Regions from separate parts of the Acuticoccus sp. MNP-M23 genome, predicted to be linked through region 2. Evidence: riboswitches for the same ligand, from Rfam matches in the RefSeq annotation. Region 2 holds a riboswitch; the other holds the start of a gene.
What was found. Region 2 has a riboswitch for cobalamin ahead of RDV64_RS07925 (DUF1636 family protein). Riboswitches for the same ligand answer to the same signal wherever they lie in the genome.

Region 1 (7,144 bases), 750 kb from region 2:
TGTACTTGAACCCCGCGAGGATCGCCTTGGTGGTGGGCGGGTCGAACACGTAGGAAGGGTCAAGATCGGGCACGTGCTCGGATGTCTCGGCAAATGCCGGGATCTCCATGTCACTGTCGATGTTGAATGTCTGGCGAGCCGACAGCGTAATGTCCGGCGTGCGTTGCGACGCGGCGAGCGTCTCGGCCATGTCGTGCGTCCTCGAAGTCAGTCGCGGCGGGGAGGCGCAAAGCGGGGTGGCTTCAGCAATGGCCGTTCCGACGCAGTGCGTTGTAGGCGTTGATGACGCTGCGGAGGCGATCCTCCGAGCTGCGGTCCCCATGGTTTGCGTCAGGATGGTGACGTTTTACAAGGGTTTTGTATCGCGCCTTGATTGCTTCTTTCGACGCATCCTCTTCCAGACCCAGGATATCCAGCGCATTTCGCACCGCCGCGCTGATCCTTCGGCGTTCCGGCGGGGGCGCCTGAGGCTGCCCCTTGTCTTCGCCAAAAAGGCCGAACGGGTCTTCGTAGGCGCTGTTCCACGCCGATTTGCTCTTGCTGGCGCGGGCCTTCCGGCCGGTCACGCCGATGGGTGAGGTGGGGCGGTGGCCGGTGAGGGAATCGCGCTGGTAGGCGATCACGTCATCGTCGGTCATGCCCTCGAAGTAGTTGTAGCTCTTGTTGTACTCGCGCACATGGTCGAGGCAGAAGTGGAAGAACTGCCCCTCGTGGCCACGCCCCTTGGGCGCACGATACTCGGCCTTCCCGTTGCAGCCTTCCCACGCGCATTCGCGCTGGAGCACGGCCGCGCCGGCACCGGCATCACCGCGACCGCCCCCGCGCCCACGACGGCGGGAGGCCCTGATCCGGTCATAATCCTTCGACGAGAAATCCATGGTGGCAATTATGGGCAGCAGCGATTGCGCGAACAAGGACTTGACTTTCCGTCCTTCACAGCCCTGATCCCGCGCGCCGCAATCGCCCGCCGGGAAGCGCCGCAAACAACGGCCCGAACCCTCACCACAAGGTCGCTTTTGCCGCAGCCGGCCACTCGGCATCGAATGTGTCGGCGTCGATCTCGTTCTTTGTGGCGCTGGCCACCAGCGCGCCCATGGTCGGCAGACCCTCGGTCATGTCGCGCCCTTGCCACAGACCCGAGCGAACGACCGCCTTGGTGCACTGGAAATAAACCTCCCCCACCGTCACGACGACGACGGAGCGCGGCGGCTTGCCGTCCCGCGCGTAGCGCGCGCACATCGCTTCATCTGCGGTGATCCGGGCGCGGCCGTTCACCCGCATCACGACACCGGAGCCCGGAATGAGGAACATCAGCGCCACGCGCGGGTCGCGCACGATGTTGCGCAGTGAATCGATCCGGTTGTTGCCGAGCCTGTCGGGCATGACCAGCGTGGTGTCGTCTTCCACCAGCACCACCGGCCCGTCGTCACCGCGGGGCGAACAGTCGAGCCCTTCGGGGCCGACGCTGGCGAGCGCACAGAACGGCGATGCCTCGATCATGGCGCGGTAATCGGGGGTGATGCGGGCCGAAACCTTGGCGACCGCCGCGAGCCTGGGCGTCCCGTAGTGGGTTTCCAGCTCGGCTTCCGTTTCGATCCAGTGGGTCATTCCGCCCCTCCATTCATCCATGCCGTGCATCGGTGCAATTGCGCCGGCAGCATCACTCAACACTCGCATCAGACGGCGCAAGCGATTATCGAGGGCTCACACAACCACCGGTACGGCGCGGCAACATGCCGCGCGTGTTGGAGTATAAGATGACGAGACCCGCCCGGTTCAAGCCGATTGACACCGCAAGCGCCCAGCAGATGACCGCGGAACAGGCAATCCAGTACCACTACGACAACGACACCACCTTCTTTTCGCTCTGGCTCGACGAGACGCTGTGCTACTCGAGCGCCCGCTGGCGCGACCCCCTCGGCCTCACCCCGCCGCAGCCGGACCTTGCCAGCGCCCAGAAGGCCAAGATCGACCACCATCTCGATGCAGCGGCCCTTCCGCCCGGCGGCCGGCTTCTGGACGTTGGATGCGGCTGGGGTGCCGTGCTGGCTGCGCAGGTGGCGCGCGACCCCAACGCCACCGCCATCGGCCTCACGCTCAGCCAGGACCAGCACGACCACATTGCCGCCAAGGGCACGGCCGGTGTGTCCGTGGAGCTGCGCGACGTGTTTGCCTATGATGCCGGCGTGCCGTTTCAGGCCGTGGTGTCCATCGGCGCGTTCGAGCACTTCGCCCGCCCGCAGATGACACGCGCGCAGAAGATCGACGTCTACCGCATCTTCTTCGAGCGCATTGCGGCGATGACCACACCCGGCGCGCGCTTCTCGCTCCAGACCATCGTCTGGGACAATGTGGACTTCGACACGTCCAAGGCGCTGCTTCCGCAAACGGTGTTCCCGCAGTCCGACATTCCGTTCATCGAGGAGATTGTCGCAGCCTCACACGGCACGTTCCGCCTTGCCTACCTGGAGAACGATCCGGACGAGTATGCGGCGACGCTTGCCGACTGGATCAAGGGCCTGCGCGCGGTGAAGAGCCATGTGATCGAAACTTGGGACGAAGAGAAGTACACCTTCTTCGAGCGTTATCTTCGCCGCTCGCGCTTTGCCTTCAAGCAGCGCTACAACTCGCTGGCCCGGATGGTTCTCGTGCGCCGCTAGGCCACGCGCTCAGTCGGCGTGCAAAATCCGGGTGGCGTGGATCGGCAGGCCATCCACAGCCAGCGTGCGGTGATCGTTGGCGTTGAGCGTCACCTCCAGATGGACCCGGCCTTCGGGGAGTGCCGGCACATGCACCCATGGTCCGTAAAGGCGGGCGACCTTGGCACCGTTGACGTAGAGGTGCGCGTGGCCCTCGCCGGGCTTGTCCGGCTTGCCGGCATTTTCGGGCGCAAAGCGGAAACCGGTTGTCTGAAGCGCAATGTTGTAGCCGCTCACCGTGTCGGGGGTGACGGTCATCGTCACGGCTGGCGCGTTGCCGGCGGGGCGGTTCAAGAGGCCATGGTCATGACCGCCACCGCCCGCCGCCGCGCCGTGGTGGGATAGGTCGCCATGGTCGTGCCCGTCCAGCGTGATGCCGTTACCGGCGGCCACCAGAAAGCCGATGCCCCCGCCAAAAATCAGGCCGATCGCAAAAAGCGCCAGTCCGCGTGCCATGTTCCGTCCTCGCAATGGGCTTGCTTCGTCGCCGGCAGATTGCGGCGGACAAAGCTGCGCCCGCCGCAAGATTCTGTCAGGTGCGCGGCTGAAGTGTTGACGCCTTCGCGGACGCCGCCTGCTCGCTGCGCCAGAACACGGCGGCAAACAGACCGAGAAGCCCCCACGCCATCGCGCCAACGCCCAGCGCGCGGGCGGCAAAGGTGGCGCCCAGTTCGGTGGGCACCGGGCCGGTGAACCCGTCCGGCTCCGGCGCACCGATGAGGTGCGGTGCGAGAAGCAGCACCACCGCACCCACAACGCCAAGCCAGTTGCGGCTGAACGCAATCAGCCACAGCCCCGCGCCGGCGGAAATCACGGTGGCCCACCACCAGATTTGCCGCAGCACGACATCTGCCGCCGCAACGCCCGGCACTTCGGGCGCCAGCGAGAAGGCCGGCGCGAACTGCACGGCTGCGAACCCCGCAAGGCCCCAGACGATGCCGCGGCGCGCGGTGACCGCCACGCCGCGTCGCTCCGCAACCGCCATCAGCGGCAGCAGAACCAGCGCGTAGCCAGTGTAGACGAGCATGCTGAACAGAAGGCTGAGGCCATCCCTCAGCACGTCGATGCCACCGGCAACAGTGGCGGTGCCGCTGGCCCCCTCGGCGCCGAAGTGGACAAGGGCGCCGGTTTCATAAAGCTCGGCATGGAGCAGCACCGGCTGGACGAAGATGAGCTGCAGCACGCCGGCCACAAGCCCTGCGAGCGCTCCTGCGAACAGGGCGCTTGTCAGAATTTTCGAGAACATGGTTTTAACTGGGTCCGGCGGCTCAGTGGCAGGGGAAGCCGGCGGCGTGGCGCGTGTCGTGCGCCGCGTCGTGCAGGACCGAGGCCTGCGAATGGCCGGTGACCCAGATGGTCGCGATGCCGATGAAGGCGGCAGCGGCCAGCGCCAGCACGTCCTTTGTGGCAAGGCGGGCGGTGTGGTTGCCGGAAATCGGGGCGGTGGCGCGGGTGGTCATGGTTTCGGTGGTCATGGTCGTTTCTCCTTCGCCGTCATCCCGACAGCGTTCGGTTGCACTTGCCCGGCAGGTCTCCTGGCTCGCGGGTCGTCATGCTCCACCGGCCTTCCCGGTCCGCCCTGCAAAGAGCATCCCAGTGACACAAGATGGCAAAGCACTCGCCGCACACAGTCGCGGGAGCGGCTCCGGCTGATCGGCTTTTCCTTTCACGAAAAAAGCCGGGCTCCGGATTCCCTCTTCGGTTTCGGCAGGCGGTGAGGCCGCACGAAACACCAAGCCTCCCTTTAATAGGGCATCATGCCGCAACGCACCAGCGTTTCCTCATCCGGCGCCATTCGGGCGGCATCCGGCGGTCAACGCAGATGGCGGCGCAGTTTGCGCATCATCTTTTCGGCATCGTGGGCGCTGGGCCATGGCTGCCGGCCCGGCCGGCGCACCATGTAGACGAGCGTCCGCCGTTCGCGGGCGACCACCAGCTTGGCACCGGCCGACTCGCCGCCCGAATTCTTGGTCACCAGCGCATCGAACCCGTAGCGGTCCCAGAGCGCCCTCTCGTCCTCGATGTCGAACGGACCGCGCTGCTGGATCACCACGATATCGCGCCGGTTGCCGAGGTTCGGCGCCTCGATGGAGCGCACGATGAGCTTGAGATCGCGCCGTGGCAGGAACGGCGCGAGACCGCCGGCCCCCACCGCCAGAAACACGGTCGAGCCACTGTCGAGCCGTTCGGCCGCCGTTTCCAGGCTGTCCACGTCCACCCATCGGTCTGACTTGGCGCGGCGCCAGGGCCGGCGCTCAAGCCGGTAGTACGGGATTTTCGCAAGTTTCGCGGCGCGTTTGGCGTTGACGCTCATGTGGGCGGCAAACGGATGCGTGGCATCCACCAGAACCTCGAAGCCATCCGTGCCGATGGCGTCGACCAGACCGTCGACACCACCAAACCCGCCGACCCGCATCGGGCCCGGATAGGACGCGGCCGTGCGGCCTGCCAGCGAGACGACAAAGTTCGCGCCCGCCTCATCCAGCATCTCGGCCAGTTCCCTGGCCTCCTCCGTTCCCCCCAGCAGCAGGATCTTCTTGCCCATGGTTCCTTTCAGCCGCTTGGCTATGCCCGCACGTAAACGGCAACGTCAGAGGCCGCCCGCGCGGTATCGAAGCACCTCGACCCGTCGGCGCCGAAGCCCCGATCGTGCCCTGAGGCAAAGCCGCCACACCGCCTTGCCCCCAGGACCAACGCATGGGCTACAGAAAGCGTGCCATCTCCCGCCGCACGGATTGCTCCTCTTGCGCGATCAGGCGCCGACAGCGTGGAGCGCCCGTTCGTTGTCGGTGTTCACCACCGGGGCCGAACGCGGGACCCCGCCCCAGACATTGTGCGCACCCAGCGCGTTGATGTCGGTCTCTCCGCACAGCGCCATGGTGATGTCCATCTCGCGGCGGATGATCTCGAGCGCGCGGGTCACCCCCGCCTCGCCCATCGCACCCAGCCCGTGAACGAAGGCACGGCCGATGGAGGTGGCGTGCGCGCCGAGCGCCATTGCCTTCACGACGTCCTGGCCGGAGCGGATGCCGCCATCCATGTGGATCTCGATCTTGTCGCCGACCGCCTCGGCAATTTCGGGCAGCATGTGGATCGAGGCCGGCGCCCCGTCGAGCTGGCGGCCGCCGTGGTTGGAGACGGTGATGGCGTCTGCCCCGGTATCGGCAGCAATGCGCGCGTCATCCACATCGCCGACGCCCTTCAGGATCAACGGGCCGTCCCAGTGCTTGCGCACCCAGTCGATGGACGACCAGTCGAGCGTCGGGTCGAACTGGGAGGCGGTCCAGTCGGACAGGGACGACATGTCGTCGACACCCTTCACGTGGCCGACGATGTTGCCGAACTGGCGGCGCTTGGTGCCCAGCATCTTCATGCACCAGGAGGGATGCATCATCAGATCGGAGATCACCTGCGGCGTCATCTTGGGCGGGGCGCTGAGGCCGTTGCGCAAATCCTTGTGGCGCTGGCCGAGGATCTGAAGGTCGAGCGTGAGCACCAGCGCCGAGCAGCCGGCGGCCTTGGCACGGGCGATCAGATCAGCGGCAAAGCCGCGGTCGCGCATGACGTAGAGTTGGAACCAGAACGGCTTTTCGGTGTGCGCCGCCACATCCTCGATCGAGCAGATGCTCATGGTCGACAAGGTGAACGGGACGCCGAATTTTTCCGCCGCACGCGCAGCCTTGATCTCGCCGTCGGCCCACTGCATCCCGGTCAGGCCCACCGGCGCGAGATAGACCGGCATGGTCGCCGGCTTGCCCAGGATGGTGGACGCCACACTGCGGTTGTCGATGTTGCGGGCAACGCGCTGGCGCAGCTTGATGGCCGAAAAGGCGGTCTCGTTCTCGCGGTACGTCCCTTCGGTGTAGGAGCCGGAATCCGCGTAGTCGAAAAACATTTTCGGCGTATGCCTGCGGTGCATCTCCTTGAGGTCCGCTATCGTGAGAACCGGTGCCATCGCTGCCTCCGCTGCCGGGGACGGTCCCGGCGCTGCTTATTTTCAGAGCGCGGAGTTAACGCGTTCGGGCGAGCCCATGCAATGCGCGGGAGCACCGGCGGCACAGAAGGCGTTCGGTCAGGCGAAAGCGTTGTTCACGCGGCAGCGGTGTGATGGGGGCGGCGCCATTCAACCGGTGCTGCGCACCGGGAGGCTAGCCATGATGCGATGCATCAAATGGTACCGACGGCTGGTCTCGAACCAGCGACCTCTGGATCCACAATCCAGCGCTCTAACCAACTGAGCTACGTCGGCCTAGTGTCGGCGGGGTGTTCAACCCGCCGGCGCGGCATATGGCACAAAAAAAGCGCGCCGGAAACCCCGGCGCGCTGTTTCAACAGCCTGACTGCAAAAAGATCAGCCGTTGTACTTGTTGACGGACTTTTCCCAGGCTTCCTTCATCGGACCGGTGGTCTCGGAGGCGAGCTTGGAAGCGGTTTCCTGCATGTCG
Region 2 (7,144 bases):
GCAACTCTTTCGCCTGCGGCGACGTTCACCGAGCAATCCATGTCACCAAGGAGTCGGACACATGAATTGGGATCAGGTCGAAGGCAACTGGAAGCAGTTTACCGGACAGGCTCAGAGCAAATGGGGCAAGCTCACGGACGATGAGGTTGCCCAGGCTGAGGGTGACCGCGAGCGCCTCGAAGGCCTCATTCAGGAGCGCTACGGCGACTCCAAGGAAGAGGTGCGCAGGCAGGTCGACGAATGGCTCGACAACCTCTGAGTTGGCAATACGCCTAACCATTGGTTTAATGCCTCATCCGCGGCAACAACGGTGAGGCGACCGATGGTTGGACGTAACGAGAATGGCCAGGGCGCGGGCGAATCCGCCCCCTGGCACCGGCACGAGGGCACCGAGATATTCAATGCCGGGCAGCCCTTGGGGCGAAAGCGCGGTGCCGTGGAGCTGGCAGACCGGCCACTGACCCGGCTGGCCCCCACACCGCTGAAACGCCGTGGCCGCTGTGCCAATGGCGTGCCGCGCTACTACCCCAAATCCTCAGAACCCGGCCCCTGGATGCGCCGCCGCGCCCTGGCCGCGAGTCCGCAGCTGCCACGCAAGCGCGCAAGCCTCACACCCCGCACGCTCTGACAGCCGTCCGCCGGCAGCATGAGCGGCCGCCGGCGTGCCGGGCGGAGGGCGCGGAATGCGCCCAAACCCTCAGTGCTGCGGTGGATTTGCCGTAAAGGTGGCCTTTTGCGCGTCGGTCGCCTCGGTCTGGTAGCGGTCGCGCCATTCTGAGTACGGCATCCCGTAGACGATCTCGCGCGCCTCTTCCTTGCCCATGTCCATGCCTTTTTCCGCGGCGGCCTCGCCGTACCAGCGGCTGAGGCAGTTGCGGCAGAATCCGGTGAGATTCATCATGTCGATGTTCTGCACGTCGGTCCGTTCGCGCAGATGCTGGACGAGGCGGCGGAAGGCGGCGGCTTCGAGTTCGGTGCGTTCGGCGTCGGTCATCGGAGCACTCCTGTTACCGCCGCAAAACTATGGCGTGGCGGCCCCTTGGGGAAGGGGCCGCCGTGGTCCGCACTACTTGCCGAAGCAGTTGGCGTAGTAGGTGACGGTGGCGGGCCAGTCGGAGAAGATGCCTTCGACACCCACGTCCTGCGCCAGAACATCGACGACCTTCAGGTAATCGGAATCGTCGTCGATGGCGTCGGCGATGGACTTGTAGTACCAGCCGCCGCCGCTCTCCAGCGGGCCGGAGCGCTCCAGCGACCATGCGATCAGCTTGAGGCCGGCGGCCTTGGCTTCCTTGGCGTAGGCGGAGGGCACGATCTCGCCGCTGTCATCGAGGGTGAGCATCATCCAGATGGGCGGGGCGATGTAGTTGACGCCCATGTCCGCCAGTTCCTGCATGGTCGGCTTGAAGGTGGCGGGGTCGTTGGGGTCGATCTCGCCCTCGTCGTCGTCGAACGCTTCATAGCGGTCGTCGAGGTAGACGGCCTGCGCGCCGAATTCCGGCTCGTTCTCGATCCAGTACTTGACGTCGTCGAGGTTGAACGACTGGGCCCACACGTCGGACGCGGGAACGCCGGCGGCCTTGTACTCGTCGATCAGCTTCTGGGCGTAATCCGCCTGCGTGAACCCGTCATAGGGCATGTCGACCGAGGCGGACTTCAGCTCCGGCGTGAACTTGGCACCGAACGACTTGAACAGCTCGATGGATTCCGCGTGCGTCAGGAGCGTCGTGTCGTCCACGTAAAGGTCGGTGCGGAAATCGGCGGTGCCGCCGAGATAGTCTTCGGCGGTGGTCGCGGTCTTGTCGGCAGCGTCCATCTTGGGCGCCAGCGTCTTGAACTCGGCGAGCGTCAGGTCGGACGTGCGGCACTCGGCGGCAGCGGGGGTGTCGCCTTCGGCCGGGGTGAACGGCGTCGTGCACTTTGCACCTAGGTCGGTGGCGACGATGTTGGTGGTGGTGTGGAGGTCGTTCTGCGCGTGACGGCAGACGAGCTCCTTGTCGGCCGTGAAGGTGACGTCGCACTCAAGGATGCCGGCGCCCATGCGGGCAGCGGCCACGTTTGATTCCACCGTGTGCTCGGGGAACATCAGCGGTGCGCCGCGGTGTCCGATGGAAAAGGTGGTGCGAGAGGGCGTCTGGCCCGCGCAGGAGAGAAGCTTCTCCTTGAGGTCGCCGTCTTCCATCGTGTCGATGAGGAAGGCCGGGCGGAAGCCGTAGCTCATCGCGTCAGCTTTGGGGAGTTCGGCGGCGAGTGCCGGGGCGGCGGCGGTCGCGAGAAGGGCAGTCAGCAATAGGGAACGCATGCGGTCCTCCGGTGAAGCGGTTTCCGGGCGGAGCGTTCGCCGTTCTGTGTGACGAGAGCGCTACGCCTTTGTGAACCCTACATGTCAATCCGCCGAAAAATCGACCGCCGCGTCCTTCTCAGGCAAATGCGGCCTGACGCGCCTGAATTATAAGCCGTTTCATTTCGGCGACGGCCGGGCCGAAGCCGATCATCACCCCCTCGCCCACCAGAAAATGGCCGATGTTGAATTCCAGGATCTGCGGGATCGCGGCGACGGGCGCGATGGTGTCGAACGTCAGCCCATGGCCGGCATGGCATTCGATGCCGAGTTCTTCCGCGACGCGGGCAGCCTCCGTGAGGCGCTTCAGCTCACGCGCCCGCTCCTCGCCCGTGGCCTCGCAGAACCGGCCGGTGTGCAGCTCGATCACCGGCGCTTTGACACGGGCGGCCATTTCCACCTGCGCCACATCCGGGTCGATGAAGAGCGAGACGCGGATCCCGGCGTCGGCAAGGCGGGCCACATAGTCCGGCAGGACGTTGCCGGCGGCAATGGCGTCGAGCCCGCCCTCGGTGGTGATCTCGGCGCGGTTCTCAGGCACCAGGCAGCAGGCGTGGGGGGAGATCTCGCGGGCGAGCGTCAGCATCTCCTCGGTGACCGCCATCTCGAAATTGAGCTTCAGCGGCACTTCGGCGCGCAGGCGGCTCATGTCCTCGTCGCGGATGTGGCGGCGGTCTTCGCGCAGGTGCGCGGTGATGCCGTCGGCGCCGTGTTCCATTGCGATCAGCGCGCCCCGCACCGGGTCCGGATTGTCGCCGCCGCGTGCGTTGCGGATGGTGGCGATGTGGTCGATGTTGACGCCGAGACGGGGGCTTTGCGGGGTCATTGTGTCTTTCCGAAGCGGCGCGCGGCGTGGTCCGCGGCGAGGTTGATGGCAGCAATCAGGCTGTCCGGCCGGGCGATGGCCTTGCCGGCGATGTCGAGCGCGGTGCCGTGGTCGGGCGAGGTGCGCACGAACGGCAGGCCGAGGGTGACGTTGACGCCCTCGTCGAACGCCAGCGTCTTGATCGGGATCAGCGCCTGATCGTGATACATGCACAGCGCGGCGTCGTAGGTGGCGCGGGCGCGGGCGTGGAACAGCGTGTCGGCTGACAGGGGTCCGAATGCGGCAATGCCGTCGGCCTGCAAGGTGGCGACGGCGGGGGCGATGATGTCGCGGTCCTCGGTGCCCATCTTGCCGTCTTCACCGGCGTGGGGGTTGAGGCCCGCCACCGCAATGCGCGGGCTCCCGATGCCGAAATCCTGCCGCAGCGCTCTAGCGACGATGCGGCCGGTCTCGATGATCTCGTCCGCCGTGAGGGCAGCGGGCACGGCCTTCAGCGCAATGTGGATGGTGACGGGAACGACGCGGAGGTCCGGCCCGGCAAGCATCATCACGGTGCGCGGGACGCCGCCCAGCTCAGCCAGAAATTCGGTGTGGCCGGGATGGCGGAAGCCGGCGTCGATCAGCACGGCCTTGTGGATCGGGTTGGTCACGACCGCGCCGGCCGCCCCCGACATGGCGAGCGAAACGGCGGTGCGGATGGATTCCAGCACGGCCGGCGCGGTGCCGCCCGACGGCGTGCCGAGCGCCAGCGGCACGGGTTCGGACAGCGGCAGGACGGGGAGCGCGCGGGCAAAGACCTCGGCGGCCTCGGCGGGACCGTTCACGGCCTCGACCGGCACGTTCAGCCCCAGCGTGGTGGCGAGCGCCCGGACCCGCGCCGGGTCGTCGATCAGAACGAAGGGCGGCAGGCGCCGGGTGGCCCAGGCGGCGAGGGTGATTTCGCCGCCGATGCCGGCGGGTTCGCCCATGGTGATGGCAAGTGGTGCGCTCATGGCGTTGCTTTCGCGCGAGGAAAGGGCGCTGGCAAGCCCGATTGCGGAATGACGGGCATGTCTGCCGCGCGGCCCGGCGCCGCGGTCCAGCTTGACACCCACGGGGCCATGACAGCAGATGGCCTCTGCCAACGGTGCCGGGGCGCGACGTGTTTGCGTGCGTGCCGGAGAAGGGAACGGGGTGCGGGCTTTCGCTCAACTCCCCGGCTGTGCCCGCAACTGTGAGCGGCGAGCTGACCGCCAACTGCCACTGATCCGCGCCCCCGGGCCGGAGCGGGAAGGCGGCGGACCAGCGTTCGAGCCGCGAGCCAGGAAACCTGCCGGAAGGCGCGCGAAACCAACCAACCTCCAGCGGGGACACTGGAGACGGAGGGAAGAATGACGTCATCAACGATGACGGCGACCGCCCCGTCCGCCACCATGGCGACGACGGACGCGGCGCCGCAGGACGAGCCGCATGGCGCGCCCTCACCCGTAACGCTGCTGGTCTGCACAAGCTGCCGCAATGCCGACGGCGCGGACAGCGACCCGCGCCCCGGTCAGCGCCTGCTTGCGGGCGTGGAGGCCGCCAACGACGGCGCCGCCACCGTGATCGGCCACGAGTGCCTCGGCAACTGCAAGCGCCGCCTGTCTGCCGCCTTTGTGGCGGAAGACGGCTGGACCTACGTTTTCGGCGACCTGGCCGAGGACAATGCCGCCGACCTGATCGAGGGCGCACGGCTTCTGGCCGAAGCGCGTGGCGGCGTGATGCCCTGGCGCGGCCGCCCGCAATGCCTGAAATCCGGTATGGTCTCCCGCGTCCCACCGCTCCCTTCAGCCACCGGAAAGGCCGTATCATGAGCCTCGACACACCCGCCCCGGCGGTTCCCACTGGCGTTCTGGCCGGTGCGCGGGCGCGCGTGCCCTGCACGGTCGTCACCGGCTTCCTCGGCTCGGGCAAGACGACGATCCTGCGCCACATCCTCGAAAATGCGGGCGGACGGCGGTTCGCGGTCATCGTCAACGAATTCGGCGACGTCGGCATAGACGGCGAAGTTCTGCGCGGCTGCGGGATCGACACCTGCCCGGAGGAGAACGTCGTCGAGCTGGCCAACGGCTGCATCTGCTGCACCGTGGCGGACGATTTCCAGCCTGCGCTGGACGCGATCCTGTCGCGCGAGCCGATGGTGGAGCACATCCTCATCGAGACGTCCGGCCTCGCACTCCCCAAGCCGCTGGTGCAGGCGTTCAACTGGCCCGCCATCCGCGCGCGGGTGACGGTGGACGGCGTGATCACGGTTGCCGACGCCGATGCGCTGGCCCGCGGCCTCGTCGCGCACGATCCCGCTGCGCTCGACGCCCAGCGCGCCGCCGATGAGACGCTCGACCATGACGACCCCATCGAGGAGGTGTTCGACGACCAGATCGCCTGCGCCGACCTCGTGATCCTGTCGAAGACCGACCTCGTCGACACTGCGGGCCTTGCCGCCGCGAAAGAGCGGCTCGGCGCGCATCTGGGCGCTTCGGTGAAGGTGGTGCCGTCCGAGAACGGGGCGATCAGCCCGGACATTCTCCTCGGCCTCGGCGCCGCGACGGAGGATGTGATCGAGAGCCGCTACAGCCACCACGACGGCGCGGACGACCACGAGCACGACGACTTCGACACCTTCATCGTCACGCTCCCCGCGGTGGAGAGCGCCGAGACGCTTGTCGCCCGCGTCGAGGCGGCGGGTGCACTGCCGGACGTTCTGCGCATCAAGGGCTTCGCCGAAGTGTCTGGCAAGCGGATGCGCCTTCTGGTGCAGGGGGTTGGCGCGCGCGTCACCTCCCACTTCGACCGGGCGTGGAGCGCGGATGAAACCCGTGCCACACGCCTCGTGGTGATCGGCCTCCACGACATCGACCGCGCCGCGGTCGAACGCGTCCTCCTGGGCTGATCGGGGCCGGGCCGGGTGCATATCGCCAACATCACCGCGGCCTCGCTGGACGGGGCGCTGGAGCCTGTCGACCTGGGGCAGGCCCCGGCGGACCTTGCCGTCCTGTCCTTCTCCGATTCCGACCTTGCCGGACTTGCAGCGGCCCATACACGGGCGGACGGCGGCCCGGAAATGCGGCTCGCCGCGCTGCGCCACCTCAAACACCCGATGTCGGTGGACCTGTGGACCGAGAACACCGCGTCGGGCGCCAGGGCAATCCTCGTGCGGGTTCTGGGCGGCTACAACTGGTGGTCTTATGGTGCGGAGCGGCTGTCCGCGATGGCCCGCAAGAAAGGCATCGCGCTGGCGCTTCTCCCCGGCGAATGCAGCGAGCGGGACGATGAGCTGGCGCGCCTCTCCACCGTGCCCGCCGAGGAAATAGAGGCCCTGCTCGGCTTTTTCCGCGAGGGCGGGCCGGACAACATGGACGGCCTCGTCGCCCGCCTTTCCCGCCTTGCCGGGCACGATGCGCCACAGCGCGAAGCCGTGCCGGTCCCGCGCATGGGCTGCTATCTGCCGGGCGAGGGCATCGTCGACCTGCCGGACGCTGTGGCCGAAAGGCCCGCCGTGCTGGTGCCGTTCTACCGCTCGCTCCTGCTGGCTGAAGACATCGCGCCCGTTCACGCCCTTGCCGGGGCGCTGGCGGCGCGCGGCATGGCGGCCGTGCCGCTGTTCGTGCCAAGCCTCAAGGGCGACGATGTGGCCGCCTTCCTCGCCCGCGCCGTGGAGGCGGTGAAGCCGGAGGCCATCGTGACCACCACGGCGTTTGCAGCGGCGGGCGGCGGCGACGGCCTGCCGCTGTTCGAGCGGCTGGGCGTGCCGGTGTTCCAGGCCGCACTCGCGACCACCACCCGCAGCGCCTGGGCAGGCTCTGAGCGCGGCCTCACCGCATCCGACATTGCGATGCACGTCGTCCTGCCGGAGCTGGATGGCCGGGTGATGGCCGGCGCCATCTCCTTCAAGGACGACCCGGCCGAGGACGACGCCTCGCCGCTCGGCTGGCGCGCCCAGCGCCACACGCCGGAACCCT

Region 1: another riboswitch for cobalamin. It lies ahead of RDV64_RS04400 (CbtB domain-containing protein); the one in region 2 lies ahead of RDV64_RS07925 (DUF1636 family protein).

The regions. Positions count from the first base shown of each region.
Region 1 covers NZ_CP133480.1:919,907-927,050, forward strand. The annotation lists gene cobS (cobaltochelatase subunit CobS) at 1-190, opposite strand, end outside; gene RDV64_RS04375 (J domain-containing protein) at 243-983, opposite strand; gene RDV64_RS04380 (MSMEG_1061 family FMN-dependent PPOX-type flavoprotein) at 1,000-1,608, opposite strand; gene RDV64_RS04385 (class I SAM-dependent methyltransferase) at 1,758-2,660, shown strand; gene RDV64_RS04390 (hypothetical protein) at 2,670-3,155, opposite strand; gene RDV64_RS04395 (CbtA family protein) at 3,232-3,945, opposite strand; gene RDV64_RS04400 (CbtB domain-containing protein) at 3,968-4,174, opposite strand; cobalamin riboswitch at 4,207-4,451, opposite strand; gene RDV64_RS04405 (cobalt-precorrin-6A reductase) at 4,513-5,244, opposite strand; gene RDV64_RS04410 (alpha-hydroxy acid oxidase) at 5,452-6,654, opposite strand; tRNA gene RDV64_RS04415 (tRNA-His) at 6,872-6,948, opposite strand; gene RDV64_RS04420 (phasin family protein) at 7,051-7,144, opposite strand, start outside.
Region 2 covers NZ_CP133480.1:1,669,384-1,676,527, forward strand. The annotation lists gene RDV64_RS07895 (CsbD family protein) at 62-259, shown strand; gene RDV64_RS07900 (hypothetical protein) at 323-628, shown strand; gene RDV64_RS07905 (DUF1244 domain-containing protein) at 698-994, opposite strand; gene RDV64_RS07910 (glycerophosphodiester phosphodiesterase family protein) at 1,067-2,302, opposite strand; gene RDV64_RS07915 (pyridoxine 5'-phosphate synthase) at 2,421-3,167, opposite strand; gene pdxA (4-hydroxythreonine-4-phosphate dehydrogenase PdxA) at 3,164-4,159, opposite strand; cobalamin riboswitch at 4,330-4,478, shown strand; gene RDV64_RS07925 (DUF1636 family protein) at 4,538-4,999, shown strand; gene cobW (cobalamin biosynthesis protein CobW) at 4,996-6,075, shown strand; gene cobN (cobaltochelatase subunit CobN) at 6,091-7,144, shown strand, end outside.